3 regions of the Janthinobacterium sp. 13 genome follow, and region 3 is predicted to be linked to each of the others. Evidence: predicted binding sites of a transcription regulator. Region 3 holds the regulator's gene; each other region holds the start of a gene.
The links. Region 3 encodes sigma-54, which starts transcription at its own class of promoters, with help from an activator protein. Its sites were predicted from a motif close to TGGCANGNAANCTGCTTT; they were not measured.
Positions count from the first base shown of each region.

Region 1: CLU94_RS12345 (EDSAP-1 family PEP-CTERM protein) is a predicted target of sigma-54. The motif match lies at 2,600-2,617, and genes of this name have one in related genera.
Region 2: CLU94_RS23460 (urease accessory protein UreD) is a predicted target of sigma-54. The motif match lies at 3,872-3,889, and genes of this name have one in related genera.

Region 1 covers NZ_PEEQ01000001.1:2,792,878-2,800,067, reverse strand. The annotation lists gene CLU94_RS12355 (type II secretion system F family protein) at 1-366, shown strand, start outside; gene CLU94_RS12350 (LytR C-terminal domain-containing protein) at 378-1,454, shown strand; gene CLU94_RS12345 (EDSAP-1 family PEP-CTERM protein) at 1,508-2,512, opposite strand; gene CLU94_RS12340 (hypothetical protein) at 2,724-3,098, opposite strand; gene CLU94_RS12335 (hypothetical protein) at 3,261-3,572, shown strand; gene CLU94_RS12330 (dodecin) at 3,600-3,806, opposite strand; tRNA gene CLU94_RS12325 (tRNA-Thr) at 4,026-4,101, opposite strand; gene CLU94_RS12320 (ClpXP protease specificity-enhancing factor) at 4,128-4,640, opposite strand; gene CLU94_RS12315 (glutathione S-transferase N-terminal domain-containing protein) at 4,778-5,389, opposite strand; gene CLU94_RS12310 (cytochrome c1) at 5,510-6,274, opposite strand; gene CLU94_RS12305 (cytochrome b) at 6,311-7,190, opposite strand, start outside.
Region 2 covers NZ_PEEQ01000001.1:5,318,972-5,326,161, forward strand. The annotation lists gene CLU94_RS23450 (sensor histidine kinase) at 1-1,379, shown strand, start outside; gene CLU94_RS23455 (two-component system response regulator) at 1,555-3,777, shown strand; gene CLU94_RS23460 (urease accessory protein UreD) at 3,919-4,785, shown strand; gene CLU94_RS23465 (urease subunit gamma) at 4,811-5,113, shown strand; gene CLU94_RS23470 (urease subunit beta) at 5,208-5,537, shown strand; gene ureC (urease subunit alpha) at 5,539-7,190, shown strand, end outside.
Region 3 covers NZ_PEEQ01000001.1:2,550,416-2,557,605, forward strand. The annotation lists gene hprK (HPr(Ser) kinase/phosphatase) at 1-338, shown strand, start outside; gene rapZ (RNase adapter RapZ) at 559-1,422, shown strand; gene CLU94_RS11220 (enoyl-CoA hydratase/isomerase family protein) at 1,423-2,508, opposite strand; gene hpf (ribosome hibernation-promoting factor, HPF/YfiA family) at 2,637-2,999, opposite strand; gene CLU94_RS11230 (RNA polymerase factor sigma-54) at 3,069-4,547, opposite strand; gene lptB (LPS export ABC transporter ATP-binding protein) at 4,552-5,307, opposite strand; gene lptA (lipopolysaccharide transport periplasmic protein LptA) at 5,307-5,888, opposite strand; gene lptC (LPS export ABC transporter periplasmic protein LptC) at 5,914-6,525, opposite strand; gene CLU94_RS11250 (KdsC family phosphatase) at 6,568-7,101, opposite strand; gene CLU94_RS11255 (KpsF/GutQ family sugar-phosphate isomerase) at 7,101-7,190, opposite strand, start outside.

The DNA.
Region 1 (7,190 bases), 240 kb from region 3:
ATCAAAAGCGTGGTGCTGGCGCAGGAATTGCAGCTGGTGCTGATGGAAATGCGCGCCGGCTTTTCCAAGGAAAAGGCGCTGCGCAACCTGGCCTTGCGCAGCGGCGTGGAAGATGTCGACACCCTCGTCGCCATGCTGATCCAGTCGGAACGCTTCGGCACCAGCATGGGCGACTCGCTGCGCGTGCACTCGGAAAACCTGCGTGGCAAGCGCAGCCTGCTGGCCGAGGAGGCGGCCGCGAAGATCGCCCTGAAACTGCTGTTCCCGCTGATCTTTTGCGTCTTTCCCACCCTCATGCTGGTGCTCATGGGTCCGGCCGTGATCGAAGTCTATCGCGTGCTCGTGCCGGCCATGGCCAACCGCTGAAAGGAGCTACCATGCGCTTGACGATTTCCCGCCTGGCCACCGCCTGCGCCTGCCTGGGCCTGGCCGCCTGTACCACGCCGCCGGCCCACGCGCCGTTGCCGCAGTGGCCGGACGCCGATGCCGCCTATGCGGCGGGGCGCCAGCATTTCGAGCGGGGCGACTTGCCGGCCGCGCAAGCGGCCTATGCGCAAGCCTTGCGCGCCGCGCCGCGCCATGTGAATGCGCGCAACGGCCTGGCCGTGCTGCATGCGCAGCGGGGCGAGCACGACGCGGCGATCGCCCAGTGGCTGGCCCTGACGCAGGAAGCCGGTGCGCCGCAGCCGCAACAGGCGTATCTGTTCAGTAATCTCGGTCGTGCCTACTATTTGCGCGGGCGCGATGCGCAAGCGTTGACTGCGCTGGAACAGGCGTGTCTGCTCGATCCGCTCAATGCGCTGGCCTGGCAGCACCTGGCGCAAGTGCTCGAACGGCTGGGACAGCACGCGCGCGCGGCCGTCATGCGGCGCCAGGCGCAGAGCCTGCAGGAACACGATTTACGGAGCGACATGGCCGTCTTGCGCAACGCGGCGCCGCCGCCGGGCGTGCCCGCGGCCGCGCCGCTGCCGGATGCGCCCGCCATGGCGCGCATCGAGATCACGCAAGGCGACGGCATGGCCCGCTTGCAGCGCGTGCCGGCCGCCGCGCGCAGCGTGCCCGTTGTCACGGCCGAGCGGTCCATGCCGGCTCCTGCCGTGCCCCGTCCGCGCCTGGAAATTGTGAATGGCAACGGCGTGCCTGGCCTGGCCGCCGCCCTGGCGCGCAGCCTGGCCGGCGCTCCCGTGCAAGTGGTGCGCCTGGCCAATGAAACCGGCTTCCAGGTGGCGCGCACGCGCGTCGAGTACCGGCCCGCGCAGGAGCAGGCGGCGCGCCAGCTGGCGCGCCAGTTGGGAACGCAGGTGCAAACCCCAGTAGAAACCCGGGCAGGCGACTGCCCCGCCAGCGAGCTGCGCCTGGTACTGGGGCGCGACTTGAGCGATCCGGCCATGCTGCACCGCTATTATCTGCAGCAATTGCAGCTGGCGCGCCAGGCGCTGGCACGGCTCGGTTAACACGTCTTGAGCGGCACAGAAAACGCGGCGCCTTGGCGGGCGCCGCGTGTTTTTCATGCTGCCGATGATTGCGGCTGGCGGCGCCGCGTAAAAGCCAGGGCCGCCAATCCCATGCCCAGCAGGAACAGCGTACCCGGCTCCGGTACCGCAAGCGGCGGATCGATGACGACGATATCGGTGCGCGTGGACTTGGAAAAATTCAGGGTGTAGCTGCCGGCCGGCAGGGCGAAATTCGAGGTCAGGGAAAACATCGCGAAGCCATTCGTGAAGGCGCGCCCGGTGGCGGGGTCATTGGTGCCGGCCGTCATGTTCAGGCTGAACGGGTCGAGGCTGCCGGCGCCATGGTTGCCATTGATGTCGCTGCCATTGTTGGCATCGCCATCCGGCGCGAACTGGAAGATTACGCCATCGGCGTTCGCGTGCGACAGGCAGCCGGCGGGGCTGGAACTGTTGCACGAGATATTGAAGATATCCATGATCGACACGTTCGACTTGTCGCCCATGGTCGTCACGCTGGTGCGCAGGTCGCGCCGTCCCATGAAGCTGAATGTGATGAAGCCGGCGCTCGACAGGGTCAGGTTGACGGAGCCGGTCAGCGTGTCGCCGGCCGTGGCCGTGGCGGCGCCGATCGTGTTGCGCTGTGCTTCCGCCACGGCGCTCACGCTGGCGCCGCCATTGAGCATGTTGCCGAAGGCATGCGCATCGCCGCGGGCAAACTCCAGGGTGGAACTGGGGCTGGGGGCGTAATGGTTTTGCGGCAAGCCGCTGCAGCCGCCGCCCGAGCACACTTGCGGCACGTCGGCGTTGGCGGCCGGGCCCGTATTGACGGCGCGCGGATTGACGGCCACGCCGCCTTCGAAAAAAGCGCTGTCGCTGGCATTGCGGTTGGCGCCGGCCAGCGACAGCGCGCCGGCGCTGGTGGTGATGCGGAAATTGTTCAACTCATTGACGGCCAGGCCGTACGCGCCGGCCTGTGCCTGGCCGCTGGCCAGCAGGCTCGCCGCCGCCAGTGCACCCAGCCAGCCCAGGGTCTTGCTTCGTGTGTGATCAACGTTCATCGCAGCCTCTTGTCGTGGTCAGTCTCGGAAAATCCGGGGGACAAAGAATCCAGAATGACTTGCCTGGATTCATCTCGTAGACAGGGATAAGCAGCTTGCGTGCCACACAAAAATATCACAAGAAATCAAGTGCTTGCACAAAGCGGACTGAGCTGGATGAAGTGAAGTGTAAGAAAGGCCGACGCCGCTTGGCGGGCGCCGTCGGCCAGCCTCAGGTGCCCCGGTGATAGCCCAGGTGGCCGCCCGAATTGCGTGCGCAGCCGCAACCGATGCGCGCCACTTCCTCGCCTTCCGTCAATTTCCAGTTGGTAATCGTCGTGTGATTCCAGTCGATGTCGCTTTTCTTGACAGGTTTGACCGTCAAGATGCGTGCTTCCGCATCCGTGTACTCCATCAGCTCTTCGTCGTCGGCGATGTCGAAATGGCGGTGGATCAGGGAAATTCCGAAGCGGTCGAGCGCGCCGTAGCGTTGCAGCACGTCGCGCAGCTCGCGAAAGCAGGCCAGATCGTCGGGCAGCAGCGGATTGACGGCGGAAATATCGGCGACGGGTTGCCATTGCATGGCGTGGATGTTCAGGCTGTGCATGATAGGCTCCTGTGCCCCATGATGATAGGCCCAGGCTGCCGGAGGGGCGCCGGCACGCCTGGCGAAATGCCCATCGTGGACGCAAAGCCGCTGCGGCGCTTGCGCCGTATCAAAGGTGCGGCACATCGCCTCTCGTCCGATCATTGCCCGGTAAAATAGGCCATGGCAAACAAAACCCCCACCTTCCCCGGCGCGCGCACGGGCCGCGGCCAGGTCCTGGCCGTGCTGCTGTCGAATAGCGACCAGTCCGGCGCCGAACCGCTGCAAGGCCGCGTCTCGCTGGCCGCCATCGTCAAGGCATTGAAACGCAAATACCACTGGCCGATCGAGACGCACAGTTTTCCCGCCAACACGCAGGATGGCCGCGCCAGCTGGGCGACCGTCTACAGCTTGCCGGACAAGGTCATCGAGACCGCGCTGGAGGCCGGCGGCCGGGAGTGGCTGGAGAGCCGGGGAGCGGCCGGGCGGCGCTGAGCGCGTCGCTCGCTTTACTCGATCCCTTTATTCGAGCCGGAAGCCGACCTTGAGCGTGACCTGGAAGTGCGCCACCTTGCCATCGACGATATGGCCGCGCGAATCGGTCACTTCATACCAGTCCATGTGCTTGACCGTCAGCGCCGCCTTGGCAATGGCGTCGCGTATCGCCTGATCGCTGCTCTCGGTCGACGTGCCGACCAGTTCGATCAGCTTGTAAGTGTGTGCGGACATGATATTTCCCCAGGTAGGCAAGCCAGACATCGGGAGCCTGCTTTGCGCAAGCACGTGCTCATCTTGCGCCTAAATGTGCTGGACGTCATTACGCGGTGCAGCAATGCGTCAACCTGGATGACGATGCGTGTCCGTGTTCCGGATGGCTTCCGCAGGCGTGGGAAAAGAAAAAAGGGCTACCAGCCGAAGCGGGTAACCCTTTGATTTACTGCTGAATTCTGGTGCCGACTGCCGGTTTCGAACTGGCCACCTGATGATTACAAATCAACTGCTCTACCAAATGAGCTAAGTCGGCAAAAACTGCGCGTTGCGAATTATACGCTATTTAATGCGTGTCAGGGTCGGGCGGCCGCCTTTTTTTGGTGGCTCGTCGTCGCCGGGCGTGGCGCTGTCGCGTTGTTCGGGGGAGCTGGTCGGCACGGACGACAGGGTGGGACCGCTGGCGGCGGGGGCGAGCACGGGTGGCGGGACGTCGGCGGAGGCCGGGCTGTCCGTCGGTTGCGCGTCCGGGTCATCGTTGCCCAGCACGGGCTCGAAAGCCATGCCCTGGCCGTTTTCGTTGGCGTAGATGGCCATCACGTTGTCGACCGGCACGTAGATTTCGCGCGAGACGCCGCCAAAGCGGGCGTGGAAGCGGATGGCGTCGTTGTCCATCTTCAGGCCGCTGGTGGCGCCGAAGCTGATGTTGAGCACGATTTCGCCCTTTTTCACGTATTCCATCGGTACCGTGGTGCGCGAATCGACTTTGACCGCGAGATAAGGCGTGTAGCCGCTGTCGGTGCACCACTCGTAGATGGCGCGCAGCATATAAGGTTTGGTTGAGATTTCAGACATGGTAGGCACGGTGAGGCGGGAGCGCCCCCGTCAGCATGAGGCGGGCGCACCGGTAGTTCAATGAGGCAGAGCAACTAGCCAAACGGCGTGCTAGTTGACTCAAGATGTCCCGGCAAGCGTTGCTTGCCGGGAATATCTTAACGACGCATCACTTTTTCGGATGGCGTCAGCGCTTCGATGTACGCAGGACGCGAGAAGATGCGTTCGGCGTATTTCATCAGCGGTGCGGCCGTCTTCGACAATTCGATGCCGTAGTGGTCCAGGCGCCACAGCAGCGGCGCGACAGCCACGTCGAGCATCGAGAATTCGTCGCCCAGCATGTACTTGTTTTTCAGGAACAGCGGCGCCAGGGTCGTCAGGCGGTCGCGGATTTCCGCGCGTGCCTTGTCGTGGGCCTTGTCGTTGCTCTTGGCGCGTTCGCTTTCCAGCACGTGCACGTGCACGAACAGTTCTTTTTCGAAATTGAACAGCATCAGGCGCGCGCGGGCGCGCATCAGCGGATCGGCCGGCATCAGTTGCGGATGCGGGAAGCGCTCATCGATGTACTCGTTGATGATGTTCGATTCATACAGGATCAGTTCGCGTTCGACCAGGATAGGCACCTGGCCATACGGATTCATGGTCGAAATGTCTTCCGGTTTGTTGAACAGGTCGACGTCGCGCACTTCGAAGTCCATGCCTTTTTCAAACAGGACCAGGCGGCAGCGTTGCGAAAATGGGCAGGTTGTACCCGAATAGAGAACCATCATTTTTTATAGTTCCTTAGAAACAAAGGGGGTGAAGCCGCGAACGGCTCACCCCAGGTCGCTTGTCCACTCATGCGGACAACGCAGAAACAGGCATAAACCGGCCTATGGCCGGCGCCTCACTTATTTGACTTCCTTCCAGAACGACGCGTTAAGGCGCCATGCCAGCAGAGCAAAGACCGACAGGAACAGCAGCACCCACACGCCCAGGCGCTTGCGTGTCTGCTGTGCCGGTTCGGCCATCCACTCCATGTAGCCGACCAGGTCGGCTACCGCATTGTCATACTCGATCTTGTTCAACGTACCTGGCTTGACCTGCTCGAAGCCGGCAAATTTGTGGATCTTCTTGCCAGCTTCGTGCGGATCATTCTCTTCCACGAACTTGGCAGACTGGACACCTTGCAATTCCCATAATACATGCGGCATGGCAACATTCGGCACGACCATGTTGTTCCAGCCGGTCGGACGAGTGTCGTCTTTATAGAACGTACGCAGGTAAGTATACAGGTAGTCGCCGCCTGTGCCAGCGGAAGATGATTTCGCGCGCGAAATTACCGACAAATCCGGCGGTACGACGCCAAAGAAAGCCTTGGCGTCCTGCGGTGCCAGGCTCGTCGTCATCAAGTCGCCGACTTTATCGCCTGAGAACAACAGATTCTGCTTGATCTGGTCTTCCGTCAAGCCCAGGTCGCGCAGGCGGTTGTAGCGCATCGACACGGCGGCGTGGCAATTCAGGCAATAATTGACGAACAATTTGGCGCCATGTTGCAGCGCTGCCATGTTGGTCTGGCGGTCAGGAGCCTTGTCCAGCGGAAAGCCGCCTTCGCTGGCGAGAGCCATGGCGGGCACGAAGGCCAGGATGGCGAGCAGTTTTTTTGCAATCTTCATATGATGTATGTCCTTTGAGCGTGGCGTGAGAGCGGCTTAGTGCGGGTGAAACGTCACACGCGACGGCACGGTCTTGAACTTGCCCATTGCACTCCACCATGGCATCAACAGGAAGAAGCTGAAGTAAATCAGGGTGCACACTTGCGACACGATGGTCTTCGTATCCGTTGGCGCCTGGGTCCCGAGGTAGCCGAGGATCAGGAACGACAGGCCGAAGATGGCGTACACATATTTGTGCCAGTTCGGACGGTAGCGGATCGATTTCACCGGGGAATGGTCGAGCCATGGCAAGAAGGCCAGGATCACGACGGAACCGCCGAAGAACACCACGCCCCAGAATTTCGCGTCCAGCACTTGCGGCAGCATGCCGATGATGGCGACGATGGCGATGCCGGCGATGGCAGACTTGACCGTCGTCGACAGGCGCGACTTGAGCCAGATGAACACCACGTAGGCAGCCACGACACCCATCAGCACGTACATGAAGTCGGCCGTGGTGGCGCGCAGCACCGAGTAGAACGGCGTGAAGTACCAGGTTGGCGCGATGTGCAGCGGGGTCTTCAGCGAATCGCCCGGCAGGAAATTGTTGTATTCAAGGAAATAACCGCCCATTTCCGGCGCGAAGAAGACGACGGCGCTGAAAATGACGAGGAAGATCGAGACGCCGAACAAATCGTGCACGGTGTAGTACGGGTGCGAAGGAATCGAATCGACCGGGTGGCCGTCGGCGCCCAGGTTTTCCTTCACTTCGATGCCGTCCGGATTGCTCGAACCGACTTCATGCAGGGCGATCAAGTGCGCTGCAACCAGGCCCAGCAGTACCAGCGGGATGGCGATCACGTGGAAGGCGAAGAAGCGGTTCAGGGTCGCGTCGGAAACGACGTAGTCGCCGCGGATCCACAGCGACAGGTCAGGG
Region 2 (7,190 bases), 2.8 Mb from region 3:
GGAACGTCATCAACGATGCCTTGCAGTGGGACGAGCAGATGTATGCGCAGTTCAAGGCCGATGCGGACAGCACGATGGCGCCGGCGGCGATCTGGCGCGCGGCGCTGATGCCGGACGACGTGCCGGCCGCCAAGGAGGCCCTGCGCGCCGCGCTGGGCGCCGGCCAGGCCTTCACGCACGAGTACCGCATCCTGTGGCCCGATGGCGCCATCCGCTACATCAAGGCCGATGCCGTGATCTTCCGCGACGGGCAGGGGCGGCCCATGCGCCTGGTGGGTTCGAACTACGACATCACGGCGCACCGCGAGGCCGAACTGGAACTGCTGCGCCACCGCCATCACCTGGAAGAACTGGTGGCCGAGCGCACGAGCGCCCTGTCGGTGGCCGTCAGCCAGGCGCAGGCGGCGAACCGCGCCAAGAGCACCTTCCTGGCGAACATGAGCCACGAACTGCGCACGCCCTTGAATTCCGTGATCGGCTTTTCGCGCCTGATGGCCGCCTCGCCGAACATGCAGGACGATGAAAAGCGCAACCTGGCCATCATCCACCGCTCCGGCAATCATTTATTGACGTTGATCAATGAAATCCTCGAACTGTCGAAGGGCGAGGCGGGGCGCCTGCACGCGCAGACGGCCGTGGTGGCGCTGGCGCCCCTGCTGCAGGAAGTGATGGACATGCTGGGCATGCGCGCCGAGCAGCAGGGGCTGGCCTTGCGCCTCGATTGCGCCGACGTGCCGGCGGCCGTGCTGCTCGACGCGACGCGTTTGCGCCAGGTGCTGCTGAACCTGATGTCGAACGCCGTCAAGTTTGCCGGCGGCGGCGAGGTCGCCTTGCGCGTGCGCGGCGAGCGGCGCGATGACGCCACGTGGCGCCTGTCGTTCGCCGTCAGCGACACGGGCATCGGCATCGCCCCGGAAGACCAGCAGCGCATCTTCGAGCCTTTCGTGCAGGCCGACAGCGCGGGACCGAAGGATGGCACGGGCCTGGGCTTGGCCATCTCGCGCGAATTCGTGCAATTGATGAAAGGCGAACTGACGGTGGAATCCATGCCGGGGCAGGGCGCCACCTTCCGTTTCAGCATACCCGCGCAGGCGGCCGAGGCGCCCGTGGCGGCGCCCGTGCCGCTGCCCGTGGCGCCGGCGCCCGAGGCGCCGCCGGCATTGCGGGCGCAAGACTTGCTGCTGCTGGCCGGGGAAGAGCGCGCCGCCTTGCTGGTGGCGCTGCGCGAATTGAACCTGGCCAGGGTGGCACTGTTGCTGGGCGCCTTGCCGCCGGCGGCCGCGCCCGTGCTGGCGCCGCTGCAGGCGATGCTTGACCAGCATCAATACCGTCAGCTGTGCGACTTGCTGGAGAATGAGGGCGCGCTGGCGCACGCTTGAAAAGTGTGGGCTGACAACATCGGATTCGCTGAAAAGACGGACTAAGTGCCGCCGATGGATGGTGCTAAATTGCAATAAAGATTATGATGATAGTACGTAGTTCATCGCAAAGAAATGTCTTGTCCAGCGCGGCAACGGACCGCCGCGCCTCATCCAAAGCTGAGAGAACTGCTACATGCACCGCGATTTTTCGGAAGTGAATTCGAAGGGCGAAGTACTGATCGTTGAAGATACGCCGGCTTCGCTGAAGCTGTTGAGCGATTTGCTGGGCGGCGCCGGCTATGCGGTGCGCCAGGCGCCGAACGGCGAACTGGCCCTGTGGACGGCCCAGGCGCGCCCGCCCGAGCTGATCCTGCTCGACGTGCGCATGCCCGGCCTCGACGGCTTTGAAGTGTGCCGCCGCCTGAAGGAGATACCGTCGCTGCGCCAGGTGCCGGTGATCTTCCTGTCGGCCCAGTACGACACGGACGACAAGGTGCGCGGCTTCGCGCTGGGCGCCGTCGATTTCATCGCCAAACCCTTCCAGGCCGAGGAAATCCTGGCCCGCACGGACGCCCACGTGCGCCTGGCGCGGGCGCAGCTGCAGCTGGCGCAGGAGCGCGCCAACCTGGAACGGCGCGTGGCCGAACGCACGGCCGAACTGGAGCAGGTGGCCAGCACCTTGGCGCGCGAAGTGCAGATCCGCCGCGCCAATGAGGAATTGCTGCGCCTGTCGGGCCAGGTCTTCGAAGCGACGCAGGACGCCATCCTGATCACCGATCCGGCCGGCGTCATCGTCACGGCCAACCCCGCCTTTACGCGCATCACCGGCTACGCGGCGCAGGAAGTGGTGGGCACGGACATTTTGCGCCTGCACGCCGAATACACGGGCGAGGCGGTGCTGCTGGCCCTGCGCCAGGGCTTGCGCAGCAGCGGCTGCTGGTCGGGCGAGGTGCAGACGCGGCGCAGGAGCGGCGACACCTATCCCTGCCTGCTCAGCGTCTCCACCGTGCACGGCCCCGACGGCGCCGTCGTCAACTACATCGGCGTCTTCCTCGACATCAGCGAGCGCAAGGCCGAGCAGCATCTGATCGATTTCCTCTCCTACCACGACGCGTTGACGGGCTTGCCGAACCGCGTGCTGCTGCGCGAGCGCTTCGAACAGGCGCGCGCGAACGCCCTGCGCGACGGCCAGCAAGTGGTGCTGATGTGCCTGGACCTGGACCGCTTCAAGAACATCAACGATTCGCACGGCCAGGCCGTGGGCGACAAGGCGCTGCAAGTGGTGGCGCGTTTCCTGTCCGGCTGCGTGCGCGAAGGCGACACGGTGGTGCGCCAGGGCGGCGACGAATTCCAGATCCTGCTGCAGGACGATGCCCTGCTGGGGCGCACGCTTGCGCTGGCGCAAACCATCCTGGCCGGCTTGCGCGAGGAACTCAGCGTCGATGGCGAGCGCCTGGCGCTGACGACCAGCATCGGCATCGCCATGTGCCCGGCCGACGGCGACAGCCTCGACGACGTGCTGCGCCACGCCGACACGGCCCTCGTGCGCGCCAAGGAAATGGGGCGCGACCATTACGCCTTCTTCACGGAGCGCATGGGCAGCGACATCCGCGCCCGCCTGGCGATGCAGCAGCAGCTGCGCGGCGCCATCGGCCGTGATGAATTCGAAGTGCACTACCAGCCGCAGATGTGCTTGCGCACGGGCGCCTTGCTGGGCGCGGAAGCCTTGCTGCGCTGGGATAACCCGGTGCTGGGCAAGGTGCCGCCCGGCCTGTTCATCGCGCTGGCCGAGGAATATGGCTCGATCACGGCCATCGGCGAATGGGTGCTCGAAAGCGTCTGCGCGCAAATCCGCGCCTGGCACGACGCGGGCCTGGGCAGCATCAAGGTGGCCGTCAACCTGTCCGGCAAGCAGTTCGCGCAAGACCGCACGGTGCCGTTCGTCGAGGCGGCCTTGCGCAAATACGCCATTGCGCCCGCCTGCCTGGGCATCGAAATCACGGAAAGCACGGTGATGGGCGACCCGGACAAGGCGGTGGCGGCCCTGACGCGCCTGAAGGATATCGGCGTGGGCATTTCGCTCGACGACTTCGGCACCGGCTATTCCAGCCTCGGCTACCTGAAACGCTTCCCCATCGACGTGCTGAAGATCGACAAATCGTTCGTCGACGACGTCACCACCAGCAGCAGCGATGCGGCCATCGCCCGTTCCGTCATCTCGCTGGCGCACAACCTGGACATGCGCGTCATCGCCGAAGGCGTGGAAACGCGCGAGCAGGTGGATTTTTTGACGGAACACGGCTGCGACGAAATGCAGGGCTATTATTTCAGCCGCCCCCTGGCCGCGGAAGCCTTCACGGCGCTGCTGCGCGAACGGCGCGTGCTGACGGTGGCGCCGGCAGCCGTGTCGGCATAAGCACACCCCGCGCCGCGCCTGCACTGTAATTGCACTGATATGGTGCGGGCGCCGCAATGCGGTGCATGATTCTCACGTTTCTTCCCTCTGACGCTGGCATGCATCCTGCTTTGTAAATCGTTATTTACACGATTGCAGTGCATGCCAGACAGCCCACATTTCGCAACGCCTTCTGCCGCCAGCGCGCACAGCGCCTGGCAGGCGCATTTGCGCCTGGGCTTTGCGCTGCACGATGGCGTCAGCCGTCTCGTCGAGCGCACGCACAGCGGCCCCCTGCGCGTGCAAAAGCCCCTGTATCCGGAAGGCGATGCCGTCTGCCACGCCATCGTCATCCATCCGCCCGGCGGCGTGGTGGGCGGCGACCAGCTGGCCGTCGACGCCACGGTGGGCGAGGGCGCGCACGCCTTGCTCACGTCGCCGGGCGCCGCCAAGTGGTACCGCGCGAACGGCCATGTCTCGGGCCAGCACCTCGTGCTGCGCGCCGGCAGCGGCGCCGCCATCGAGTGGCTGCCGCAGGAAAGCATCTTCTTTGACCAGGCTTGCGTGCGCCTGCGCCACGAGGTGGAACTGGCGCCGGACGCCGGCTACATCGGCTGCGACATCGTCTGCCTGGGCCGCAGCGCCTCGGGCGAAATGTTCAACACGGGCAGCATCAGCCAGCAGGTGCAGATACGCCGCGGCGGCAAGCTGCTGTGGTGGGAGCAGGGCGTGCTGGCCGCCGGCGGCGCCCTGATGGCCAGCCCGCTGGGACTGGGGGGCCACACGGTGTGCGCCACCCTGATCGCCGTCGGCATGCCCGTTTCTCCCGCCGTGCTGGCGGCCGTGCGCGAGATCGCCGTGCCGGCCGGCGCCGCGTTTGGCGCCACGCACATGAAAGCGCTGGTGGTGGTGCGCCTGCTGTGCGGCGACAGCGAGGCGGCGCGCCGCATCATGCTGGCCGCCTGGCAGCTGCTGCGTCCCGCCATGCTGGGACGCGACGCCGTCGTGCCCCGCATCTGGAACACTTAATCAGGAAAGAAGCGCAAGGAAAACCATGGACCTGACTCCCCGCGAAAAAGACAAGCTGCTCATTTTTACGGCCGCGCTGCTGGCCGAACGGCGCCTGGCGCGCGGCTTGAAGCTCAATTATCCGGAAGCGGTGGCCCTGATCAGCGCCGCCATCATGGAAGGGGCGCGCGATGGCAAGTCGGTGGCGCAGCTGATGTCGGACGGTACAAAAATTCTGTCGCGCGCCGACGTCATGGACGGCATCGCCGAGATGATCCCCGATATCCAGGTGGAAGCGACCTTCCCCGACGGCAGCAAGCTGGTGACCGTGCACCACCCGATACCGTAGTTTTGATTGCATGGCAGGGCGCCATCCGCGCCGTGCCTGTGTGGCGCCGGCGATCCGCCGGCCAGCGTAGAGCGCTTTGACGAAGGAAAATATTATGACCCCAGGCGAATACCAATTGGAAGAAGGCGAAATCAGCCTCAATGCGGGCCGCGCCACGGCTACCGTGGTGGTGGCCAACCGGGGCGACCGGCCGATCCAGGTGGGCTCGCATTTCCACTTTTTCGAAGTCAACCCGGCGCTGGCCTTCGAGCGCTGGCGCGCCTACGGCATGCGCCTCAATATCACGGCTGGCACGGCCGTGCGCTTCGAACCGGGCCAGCAGCGCACGGTGGAACTGGTGGCGCTGGCGGGCGAGCGCAAGGTCTACGGCTTCAATGGGGCAGTGATGGGTGAACTGCAAGACACTCCACCGGGAAAGGATTGAGATGGCCAGCATTCCCCGCAGCGCGTACGCCGAAATGTTCGGCCCCACCAAGGGCGACCGCATCCGCCTGGCCGACACGGAACTGTTCATCGAGATCGAGCATGACTACGCGATCTACGGCGAAGAAGTGAAATTCGGCGGCGGCAAGGTGATCCGCGACGGCATGGGCCAGTCGCAGCGCTGCGCGGCCGAGGTGATGGATACCGTCATCACGAATGCCGTCATCCTCGACCACTGGGGCATCGTGAAAGCCGACATCGGCCTGAAAAACGGCCTGATCTTCGGCATCGGCAAGGCGGGCAATCCGGACATCCAGCCGGGCGTCACGCTCCCCATCGGCGGCGCGACGGAAATCATCGCCGGCGAAGGCATGATCGTCACGGCCGGCGGCGTCGACACGCACATCCACTTCATCTGCCCGCAGCAGATCGAGGAAGCCCTGATGAGCGGCGTGACCACCATGCTGGGCGGCGGCACGGGGCCGGCCGTGGGCACGGCCGCCACCACCTGCACGCCGGGGCCGTGGCATCTGCACGCCATGCTGGCGGCCGCCGACGCCTTCCCGATGAACCTGGGCTTCATGGGAAAAGGGAACGTCAGCTTGCCGCTGCCCCTGGAAGAGCAGGTGCGCGCGGGCGCCATCGGCCTGAAACTGCACGAAGACTGGGGCAGCACGCCGGCCGCCATCGACAATTGCCTGTCGGTGGCCGACCGCATGGATATCCAGGTGGCGCTGCACAGCGATACCCTCAACGAGGGCGGCTTCCTGGAACACACCTTGGCGGCCTTCAAGGACCGCACCATCCACACCTTCCACACGGAAGGGGCGGGCGGCGGCCATGCGCCCGACATCATCGCCGCCGTCGGGCAAGCCAACGTGCTGCCCTCGTCGACCAACCCCACGCGCCCATTCACCGTCAACACGCTCGACGAGCACCTGGACATGCTGATGGTGTGCCACCACCTGGACCCGGCCATCGCCGAAGACGTGGCGTTCGCCGAGTCGCGCATCCGCCGCGAAACCATCGCCGCCGAAGACATCCTGCACGATATCGGCGCCATTTCCATGATGTCGTCCGATTCGCAAGCCATGGGCAGGGTGGGCGAAGTGATCATGCGCACCTGGCAGACGGCGCACAAGATGAAGGTGCAGCGGGGCGCGCTGGCGCCCGACACGGCGCGCAGCGACAACTTCCGCGCCAAGCGCTATATCGCCAAGTACACGATCAATCCGGCCATCACGCATGGCATTTCGCACGTGGTGGGCTCGATCGAAGCAGGCAAGATCGCCGACATCGTGCTGTGGAAGCCGGCCTTCTTCGGCGTCAAGCCGTCGATGATCTTAAAAGGCGGCATGATCGCGGCGGCGCAGATGGGCGACCCGAACGCCTCGATTCCCACGCCCCAGCCCGTGCACTACCGCATGATGTTCGGCGCCTTCGGCGGCGGCCTGAAAAAGTCGTTTACGTTTGTCTCGCAGGCGGCCTACGAGCTCGATATCGGCCATCAGCTCAAACTGAATAAATCCGTCATCGCCGTGAAGAACATGCGCGGCTTGCGCAAGCACGACATGGTCCACAACAGCGCCACGCCGCACATGGAAGTGGACCCGGAAACCTATGCCGTGCGCGCCGACGGCCAGCTGCTCGTGTG
Region 3 (7,190 bases):
TGCTGCAAAACCTGCTGGAAGTGCGGGGACTGGGCTTGCTCGATATCAAGGCCATCTTTGGCGAAACGGCCGTACGCCGCAAGATGCGCCTGAAGCTGATCGTGCACCTCGTGCGCCGCAACGCGCTGGAAGAAGAAGTCGAGCGCCTGCCTTTCCTGTTCCCCACGGAAGACGTGCTGGGCTTGCCCGTGCGCAAGGTCGTCATCCCCGTCGCCGCCGGCCGCAACATCGCCGTGCTGCTGGAAGCGGCCGTGCGCAATACGATTTTGCAACTGCGCGGCATCGATACCTTGCAGGAGTTCATGGAACGGCAGAGATTAGCAATGAGTGGTGACTAGTCTGCAATGGAGTTCGCCCTTGCAAGGGCGAACCGTTGCGCAGGCACGCAGCAGTGCTGCGTGAATTCCCTGCTTCACCAACGACTCGCCATGAGTGGTGACTAGCGTTGCAAGAAGCACGCCCTCTTTTGTTTAACCAATACTACAGTCCAAATTGCAATAATTTGTAAAGATAGTTGCCTTGGGAGCGGAGCGCCGGTCTTTATTGTATGATCGGGTTATGCATATCGTCCTTATCACCGGAATATCCGGCTCCGGTAAATCCGTCGCGCTCAATGTGCTGGAAGATACCGGTTACTATTGTGTCGACAACCTGCCACCGGCCTTGCTGCCCAGCCTGGTGCAGACCCTGCTCGACGAAGGTACACCTCAACTGGCCGTCGCCGTCGATGCGCGCAGCGCCGAGTCGCTGACCAGCCTGCCGCACAATGTGGCCCTGCTGCGCGACCAGGGGCACGACGTCAAGGTCATGTTCCTGACAGCCACCACGCATTCGCTGGTGGCCCGCTTCTCGGAAACGCGGCGCAGCCATCCGCTGTCGCATGAATTGCGTCCGAACCAGAATCCGGCCAGCCGCCGCACCCTGATCGAGTGCATTTCGGAAGAGCGCGAACGCCTGTCGACCATCGAACAGCTGGGCCATGTGATCGACACGTCGGAACTGAGCGCCAACAAGCTGCGTGCCTGGATCAAGGATATCGTCGCCTCCGAACGCGCGCCGCTGACCCTGTTCTTCGAATCGTTCGCCTTCAAGCTGGGCGTGCCGCTGGACGCCGATTTCGTCTTCGACGTGCGGGCCTTGCCGAACCCCTATTACGACCTGGCCTTGCGCCCCCTCGACGGACGCGACGCGCCCGTGATCGCCTTCCTCGACGCGCAGCCCAGCGCGCTGGAACTGCTGGCCGACATCCGTGCCTTCATCGAGAAATGGTTGCCGTCATTCAAGTCCGACAACCGCAGCTACCTGACGGTAGCCCTCGGTTGCACGGGCGGCCAGCACCGCTCCGTGTACATGGCGGAGCGGCTGGCGCAATACTTCGGCCCCAACGAGCGCGTGGTTCTGCGCCACCGCGAGCGCAGCTAATTAATCGAGGTGGCGCAGCGGATGCGCCGCAGCCGGCCAGACGGGCGTAAAGAAGCGCGCCACCATGGCCGCGTCGACTTCGTCCAGGCTGGCGGGGTTCCAGCGAGGGGCATTGTCCTTGTCGACCACCAGGGCGCGCACGCCCTCGAGCACTTCGCCATGTTCGAAATTATGGCGTACCACCGTGCGCTCCAGGCGCAGGCAATCGGCCACGCCCAGGTGGGCGCCCCGCTGCAGCAATTCCAGGGTCACCGACATCATCAAGGGCGAACGCAGGCGCATGGCCGCCAGCGCCTTGGCGGCGAACGCACTGTCGTCCTGCGCCAGCGAGGCCATGATGGCCGCCACCGAACCGGCGCTGAAATGGCGGTCCAGCGCCGCGCGCGCCGTGGCCAGGGGAGAAACGCCTGCCTCGGCCTGGAATGGCGCCGCCAGCGCCTTGATGGCCACCGGCAAGGCCTCGCCCGGCGTCGATTCAAACAGGTCCAGCAGCGCCCCCATCTGCGCTTCGGGCAGGTAGACATCGGCCAGGCCCGTGTACAGGGCGTCGGCCGCGTTGATCGTCAAGCCCGTCAAGCCCAGGTACAGGCCCAGCTGGCCGGCCAGGCGGGACAGGAAATAACTGCCGCCCACGTCCGGAAACAGGCCAATATTGACTTCCGGCATGGCCATGCGCGTGCGGCCCGTCACGATGCGCAAGCGGTTGCCTGGCCCGGCTTGCGCCACGCCCATGCCGCCGCCCATCACCACGCCATCCATCACGGCGATATACGGTTTCGGGTAGAAATGAATTAAATGATTTAAAGCATATTCTTCCGTAAAGAAATCTTCCAGCAGGGCGCTGCCGCCTTGCGGCGTGGCCAGGCCCGCATCGTAAAAGAAACGGATGTCGCCACCGGCGCACAGGGCTTTGTCGCTGCTGGAGCGGATCACGACGGCGTCCACCTGCGGATCGTCGCGCCAGGCCAGCAGGGCCGAGCTCAGGGCGCGCACCATCTCCAGCGACAGGGAATTCAAGGCTTTCGGACGGTCGAGCACGATGTGCCCGGTGCGGTTGCGGATGGAAGTCTGGACGAAGTCGCTCATGGCAGGCAGGAAAGAAGTGAAAGTGCGAATATTCTAATGCCTGCGCGGGGAACATTGCGTTCCGCTGGGCGCAAAAAAGGGCGCAATGTGCGCCCTTAGTTGATCACAACTGCTGGAAGCGGGTGGCCTTAGACGGCGACGACGGCTTCTTCCTCGGAGTTGTCTGGCAGATGCTTGATCGCCTCTTTACCGTGCCCTTGCACTTTGGTTTTGTATTTCATCACTTGCCTATCGAGCTTGTCGATCAGGGTATCGATCGCGGCGTACAGGTCGTGCGCCAAGCTTTCCACATAGACAGTCTTGCCGCTCAAACGCAGGTTGACTTCAGCCTTTTGACGTTTTTCTTTCTCTTTGAGGTTATCCACGGTCAGAATCACGGCGATATCGATGACTTGATCGAAATGACGTTTCACGCGCTCCAGCTTCGTTTGTACGTATTCACGGATGGCTGGTGTCACTTCGAGATGATGTCCGCTGATGGTGAGATTCATACACACTCCTAAAGATGATCGGGTTCGTGCGGTCCATCCTATCCGGCCCGCAGAGGAACCGAAAAAAACTTACAAACACTTACGCAGGCTCACTGGCGGAATTTTTAATGCTTCCCGGTATTTGGCAACAGTACGTCGCGCAATCACCATGCCTTGTTCCCCCAGCATGTCCGCAATCTTACTGTCGGATAAAGGATTTTTAGGGTCTTCTGCTCCTGTCAGTTGCACGATCAATGCCCGTATCGCCGTCGATGACGCTTCGCCCCCCGCTTCGGTGGCGACGTGGCTACCAAAGAAATATTTCAACTCGAACATGCCGTGCGGGGTCAGCATGTACTTTTGAGTTGTTACCCGCGAGATAGTACTCTCGTGTAAACCCAGTGTATCAGCTATTTCACGGAGCACAAGGGGGCGCATGGCAACGGCCCCATGCGAGAAAAAGTTCTTTTGTCTTTCTACTATCGCCTGCGCCACGCGCAGGATCGTGTCGAAGCGCTGGCGCATGTTCTTGATCAGCCACTTGGCCTCCTGCAACTGTGCGCCCATGGCGCCCTCCCCCTTGCCCTGCTTGAGCAAGTTGGCGTACATGGCGTTGACGCGCAGGCGCGGCATGACGTCGTTGTTCAGGGTGACTTGCCAGCCATTGCGCGCGCGCTTGACGACGACGTCGGGCACCACGTAATCGGACACGTCCGAGGCGAACACGGCGCCCGGATGCGGATTGCACTGGCGAATCACCGTCTGCGCTTCGCGCAAGTCTTCATCGTCGCAATCGAGGGCTTTTTTCAGCTTGTTGAAATCGCGCTGGGCAAACCAGGCCAGGTGCTTTTCCACGATGACGAGGGCCATGCGCCGCGTCACCATGGCGATGTGCGGCAAGCGCTTGATTTGCAGGGCCAGGCATTCGGACGCGTTGCGCGCGCCCACGCCCGGCGGATCGAAACTTTGCAGCAGCGACAAGGCCGTGCGCATCTCGTCGGCGTCGATTTCCAGCTCTTCCGGCAGGCGCGCCAGGATGTCGTCGAGCGACTCTTCCAGGTAGCCATTGTCGTCGAGCGCGTCGATGATCAGCTCGACCAGCGCGCGGTCGCGCAATTCGAGCACCGTCACGCGCATCTGCTCCATCAGGTGTTCGCGCAGAGTGCAGTGATGGGCCTCCAATTGCGGACGCGAATCTTCGTCGTCGGGCGCCTTGCCCCGGCTCGCCTCACTCCAGTCGCTGTCGCCGCCATCCGCGGCGACCGGGCTGTCGCCCCCCTCGCCGTCAAACGCCTCCGCTTCGGCCGGCGCCGCGGGCGCCTCCTGGCCTGGCGGCTGGGGCGGCGCTTCGGCCGGCGCGGCCGTGGAACTCAAGGCCCCGTCGGACAGCAGGCGCAGCGAGCGGTCGAGCGGATCGTCGAGGCGTTCGAGCAAGGGATTGTCCGTCAGCAATTGCTCGAGTTCCTGGTGCAATTCCAGAGTAGACAATTGCAACAGGCGTATCGATTGCTGCAACTGCGGCGTCAGTGCCAGGTGCTGCGAAGTGCGCAGCTGCAATGATTGTTTCATTGGCTTACATGCGGAAGTGTTCGCCCAGATAGACCCGGCGTACCGACTCGTTCGCAATGATGTCGTCGGGGCGTCCCGACGCCAGCACCGAGCCCTGGTTGATGATGTAGGCGCGGTCGCAAATACCCAGCGTCTCGCGCACATTATGATCGGTAATCAGCACGCCGATATTGCGCTCCTTCAAGAAACGCACAATGCGCTGGATCTCGATCACGGCGATCGGATCGACGCCGGCGAACGGCTCGTCGAGCAGCACGAAACGGGGATCGGTGGCCAGCGCGCGGGCGATTTCCACGCGGCGGCGTTCGCCACCGGACAGGGACAGCGCCTGGTTCTCGCGCAGCTTTTCAATCTGCAAGTCGGCCAGCAATTTATCCAGCCGCTCCTCGATCTCGGCCTTCGTCAGCGGACGGCCTTCGACGGTCTGGATTTCCAGCACGGCGCGGATATTGTCTTCCACCGTCAGCTTGCGGAAGACGGACGCTTCCTGCGGCAGGTAGGACAGGCCCATCTGCGCGCGGCGGTGGATCGGCAGGCTGGAGATATCCACGCCGCTGATATCGATGCTGCCGCCATCGGACGGCACCAGGCCGACAATCATGTAGAACGAGGTAGTCTTGCCGGCGCCGTTCGGGCCCAGCAAGCCCACCACTTCGCCGCATTCGACTTGTAGCGAAACATCATGCACGACTTGCCGCTTGCCATAGGTTTTTTGCAGCCCGCGAACGATCAGGGTGCTGCCGCAACGTGTATTTTCCATTATTTCTTTCCTGGCGCGGGCGTGGCCGGCGCTTTCTCCGCTGCCGGCGCCTTGGTCTTCGGCTGGATCACCATGCGCACGCTGCCGCCATCGGCGGTGCTGGTGCCGCTGTTGGAATTTTCCATCGCAAATTCTTCCTTGCGGCTGTCATACGAGATGAAAGCGCCATTGGCCACATCGGTGACTTTCGCGCCTTCCAGGCGCGTCAGCTTGGCTCTGGAAAACAGCTTCACCACTTCCGTCTTGTTGTCGTATTCCACGCGCTCCGCCTCGCCTTCGACCCACAGGTCGCCCGCGCCATCGCGCTTCTGGCGGAAGGTCGCAAGCTTGCCGGGATCGGCCCAGAAGGTGATGAACTGGTAGCCTTGCGGGTCTTCCGTGATCAGAGCCCGGCCCGCCTTCATGGTCAGGGTCCCCTTGACCAGCACGACGTCGCCCGTCAGGGTGCGCACCTGCTTGACGTCATCGACGTGGCCGCTGCGTGCCGTGATGACGGCTTCCTTCTCGGAATCGGCCTTCTCGGCATGCGCCACGCCCATGATGGCCAGCGAAAATACGGTCAACAGCAAGATGTTCTTCATAGTATGGTTTCCTTGTTTCATTCTGTCATTTTGCCGCCGCGGCCGGGCGCGGTTTCGGCGGGAGTACCATGCGCAGCGCATTCTGCACTTCCACCACGCCGGTGGCGTTATTCGCCTTCATGCCGACGCCATTGATGCGCGAGGCGCCCGTCAGGATATCGACAGGCACGTCCGTTTCCATTCTTTCCTCGTCCGGGAACACCGTCAGCGCTTCCGTCTTGACCGTCAGGTTCTGCGCCTTCGGACTGGCCACGCGGTCGATCACGACCTTGCGGTGCAGTTGCAGCCGGGTATTGTCCTGGTCGATATGCGCCAATTCCGCATTCATGTTCATCGGCGGCATGCCTGGCGTGAGCTTGCGCACGAAGGGCTGGTCGATATCGGACGAATCGTCCAGCGGATAATGCGTGAGCTTGGTGCCCGACACGATATAGCTGGGCTTGCCCGTCAAGTCCATGCGCACCATGCTGAAATTGGTGATGAAATAGTCGGGTTCATCCAGATGCTTGCTGGCCGTGATGTCCTGGCCATTCTTGTTCATCACCTCGAGCAGCCAAAAGCTGCCCAGCGCGACGACAACCGCGCCCAGCACGGTAAAAATCATGCGCCAGCGATGGGCGCCTCCTGGCTTACGCATAGGGCTTCACTCTTTCAAAGGTCACTGGCGAGGCGGCGCGCCTCACTCCAGGAACGGCGCCATGACGCGCGCATAGTTGTCCTGGGCGCGCAGCAGGAATTCGCAGATCTCGCGCACCGCGCCGCGGCCGCCGCCGGCCTGCGTCACATGGTGGGCCAGGCCCTGCGCCTCCGGACGCCCGCCCGGCACGCTGACGGCAAAGCCCACGCGCTTCAGGATGGGCGCGTCGATGACGTCGTCGCCGATATAGCCACATTGCTCTTCCGTCAAGCCCGTCAGCGCCAGCAATTCGCGAAACGGCGTCAGCTTGTCGTGGCCGCCCTGGTGCACATGGGTAATGCCCAGGTCTTGCGCGCGGCGCGCCGTGATGGCCGAGCGGCGCGCGCTGATGATGGCCGTCTGCACGCCCGATTCCTGCAGCAGCTTGATGCCCAGGCCATCATACACATTAAACGTTTTCATCATCTCGCCGTCCGGGCCGAAATGCAGGCTGCCGTCGGTGAGCACGCCATCGACGTCAAAGATCATCAGTTTGACCTTGGCCGCCCGCGCCAGGTTGTCCGCCACGCTGTCCATCAGATCACCTTCGCTTGCGTCAGATCATGGATATGCAGCGCGCCCACCAGCTTGCCGTCGGCATCGACGACCAGCATCTGGTTGATGCG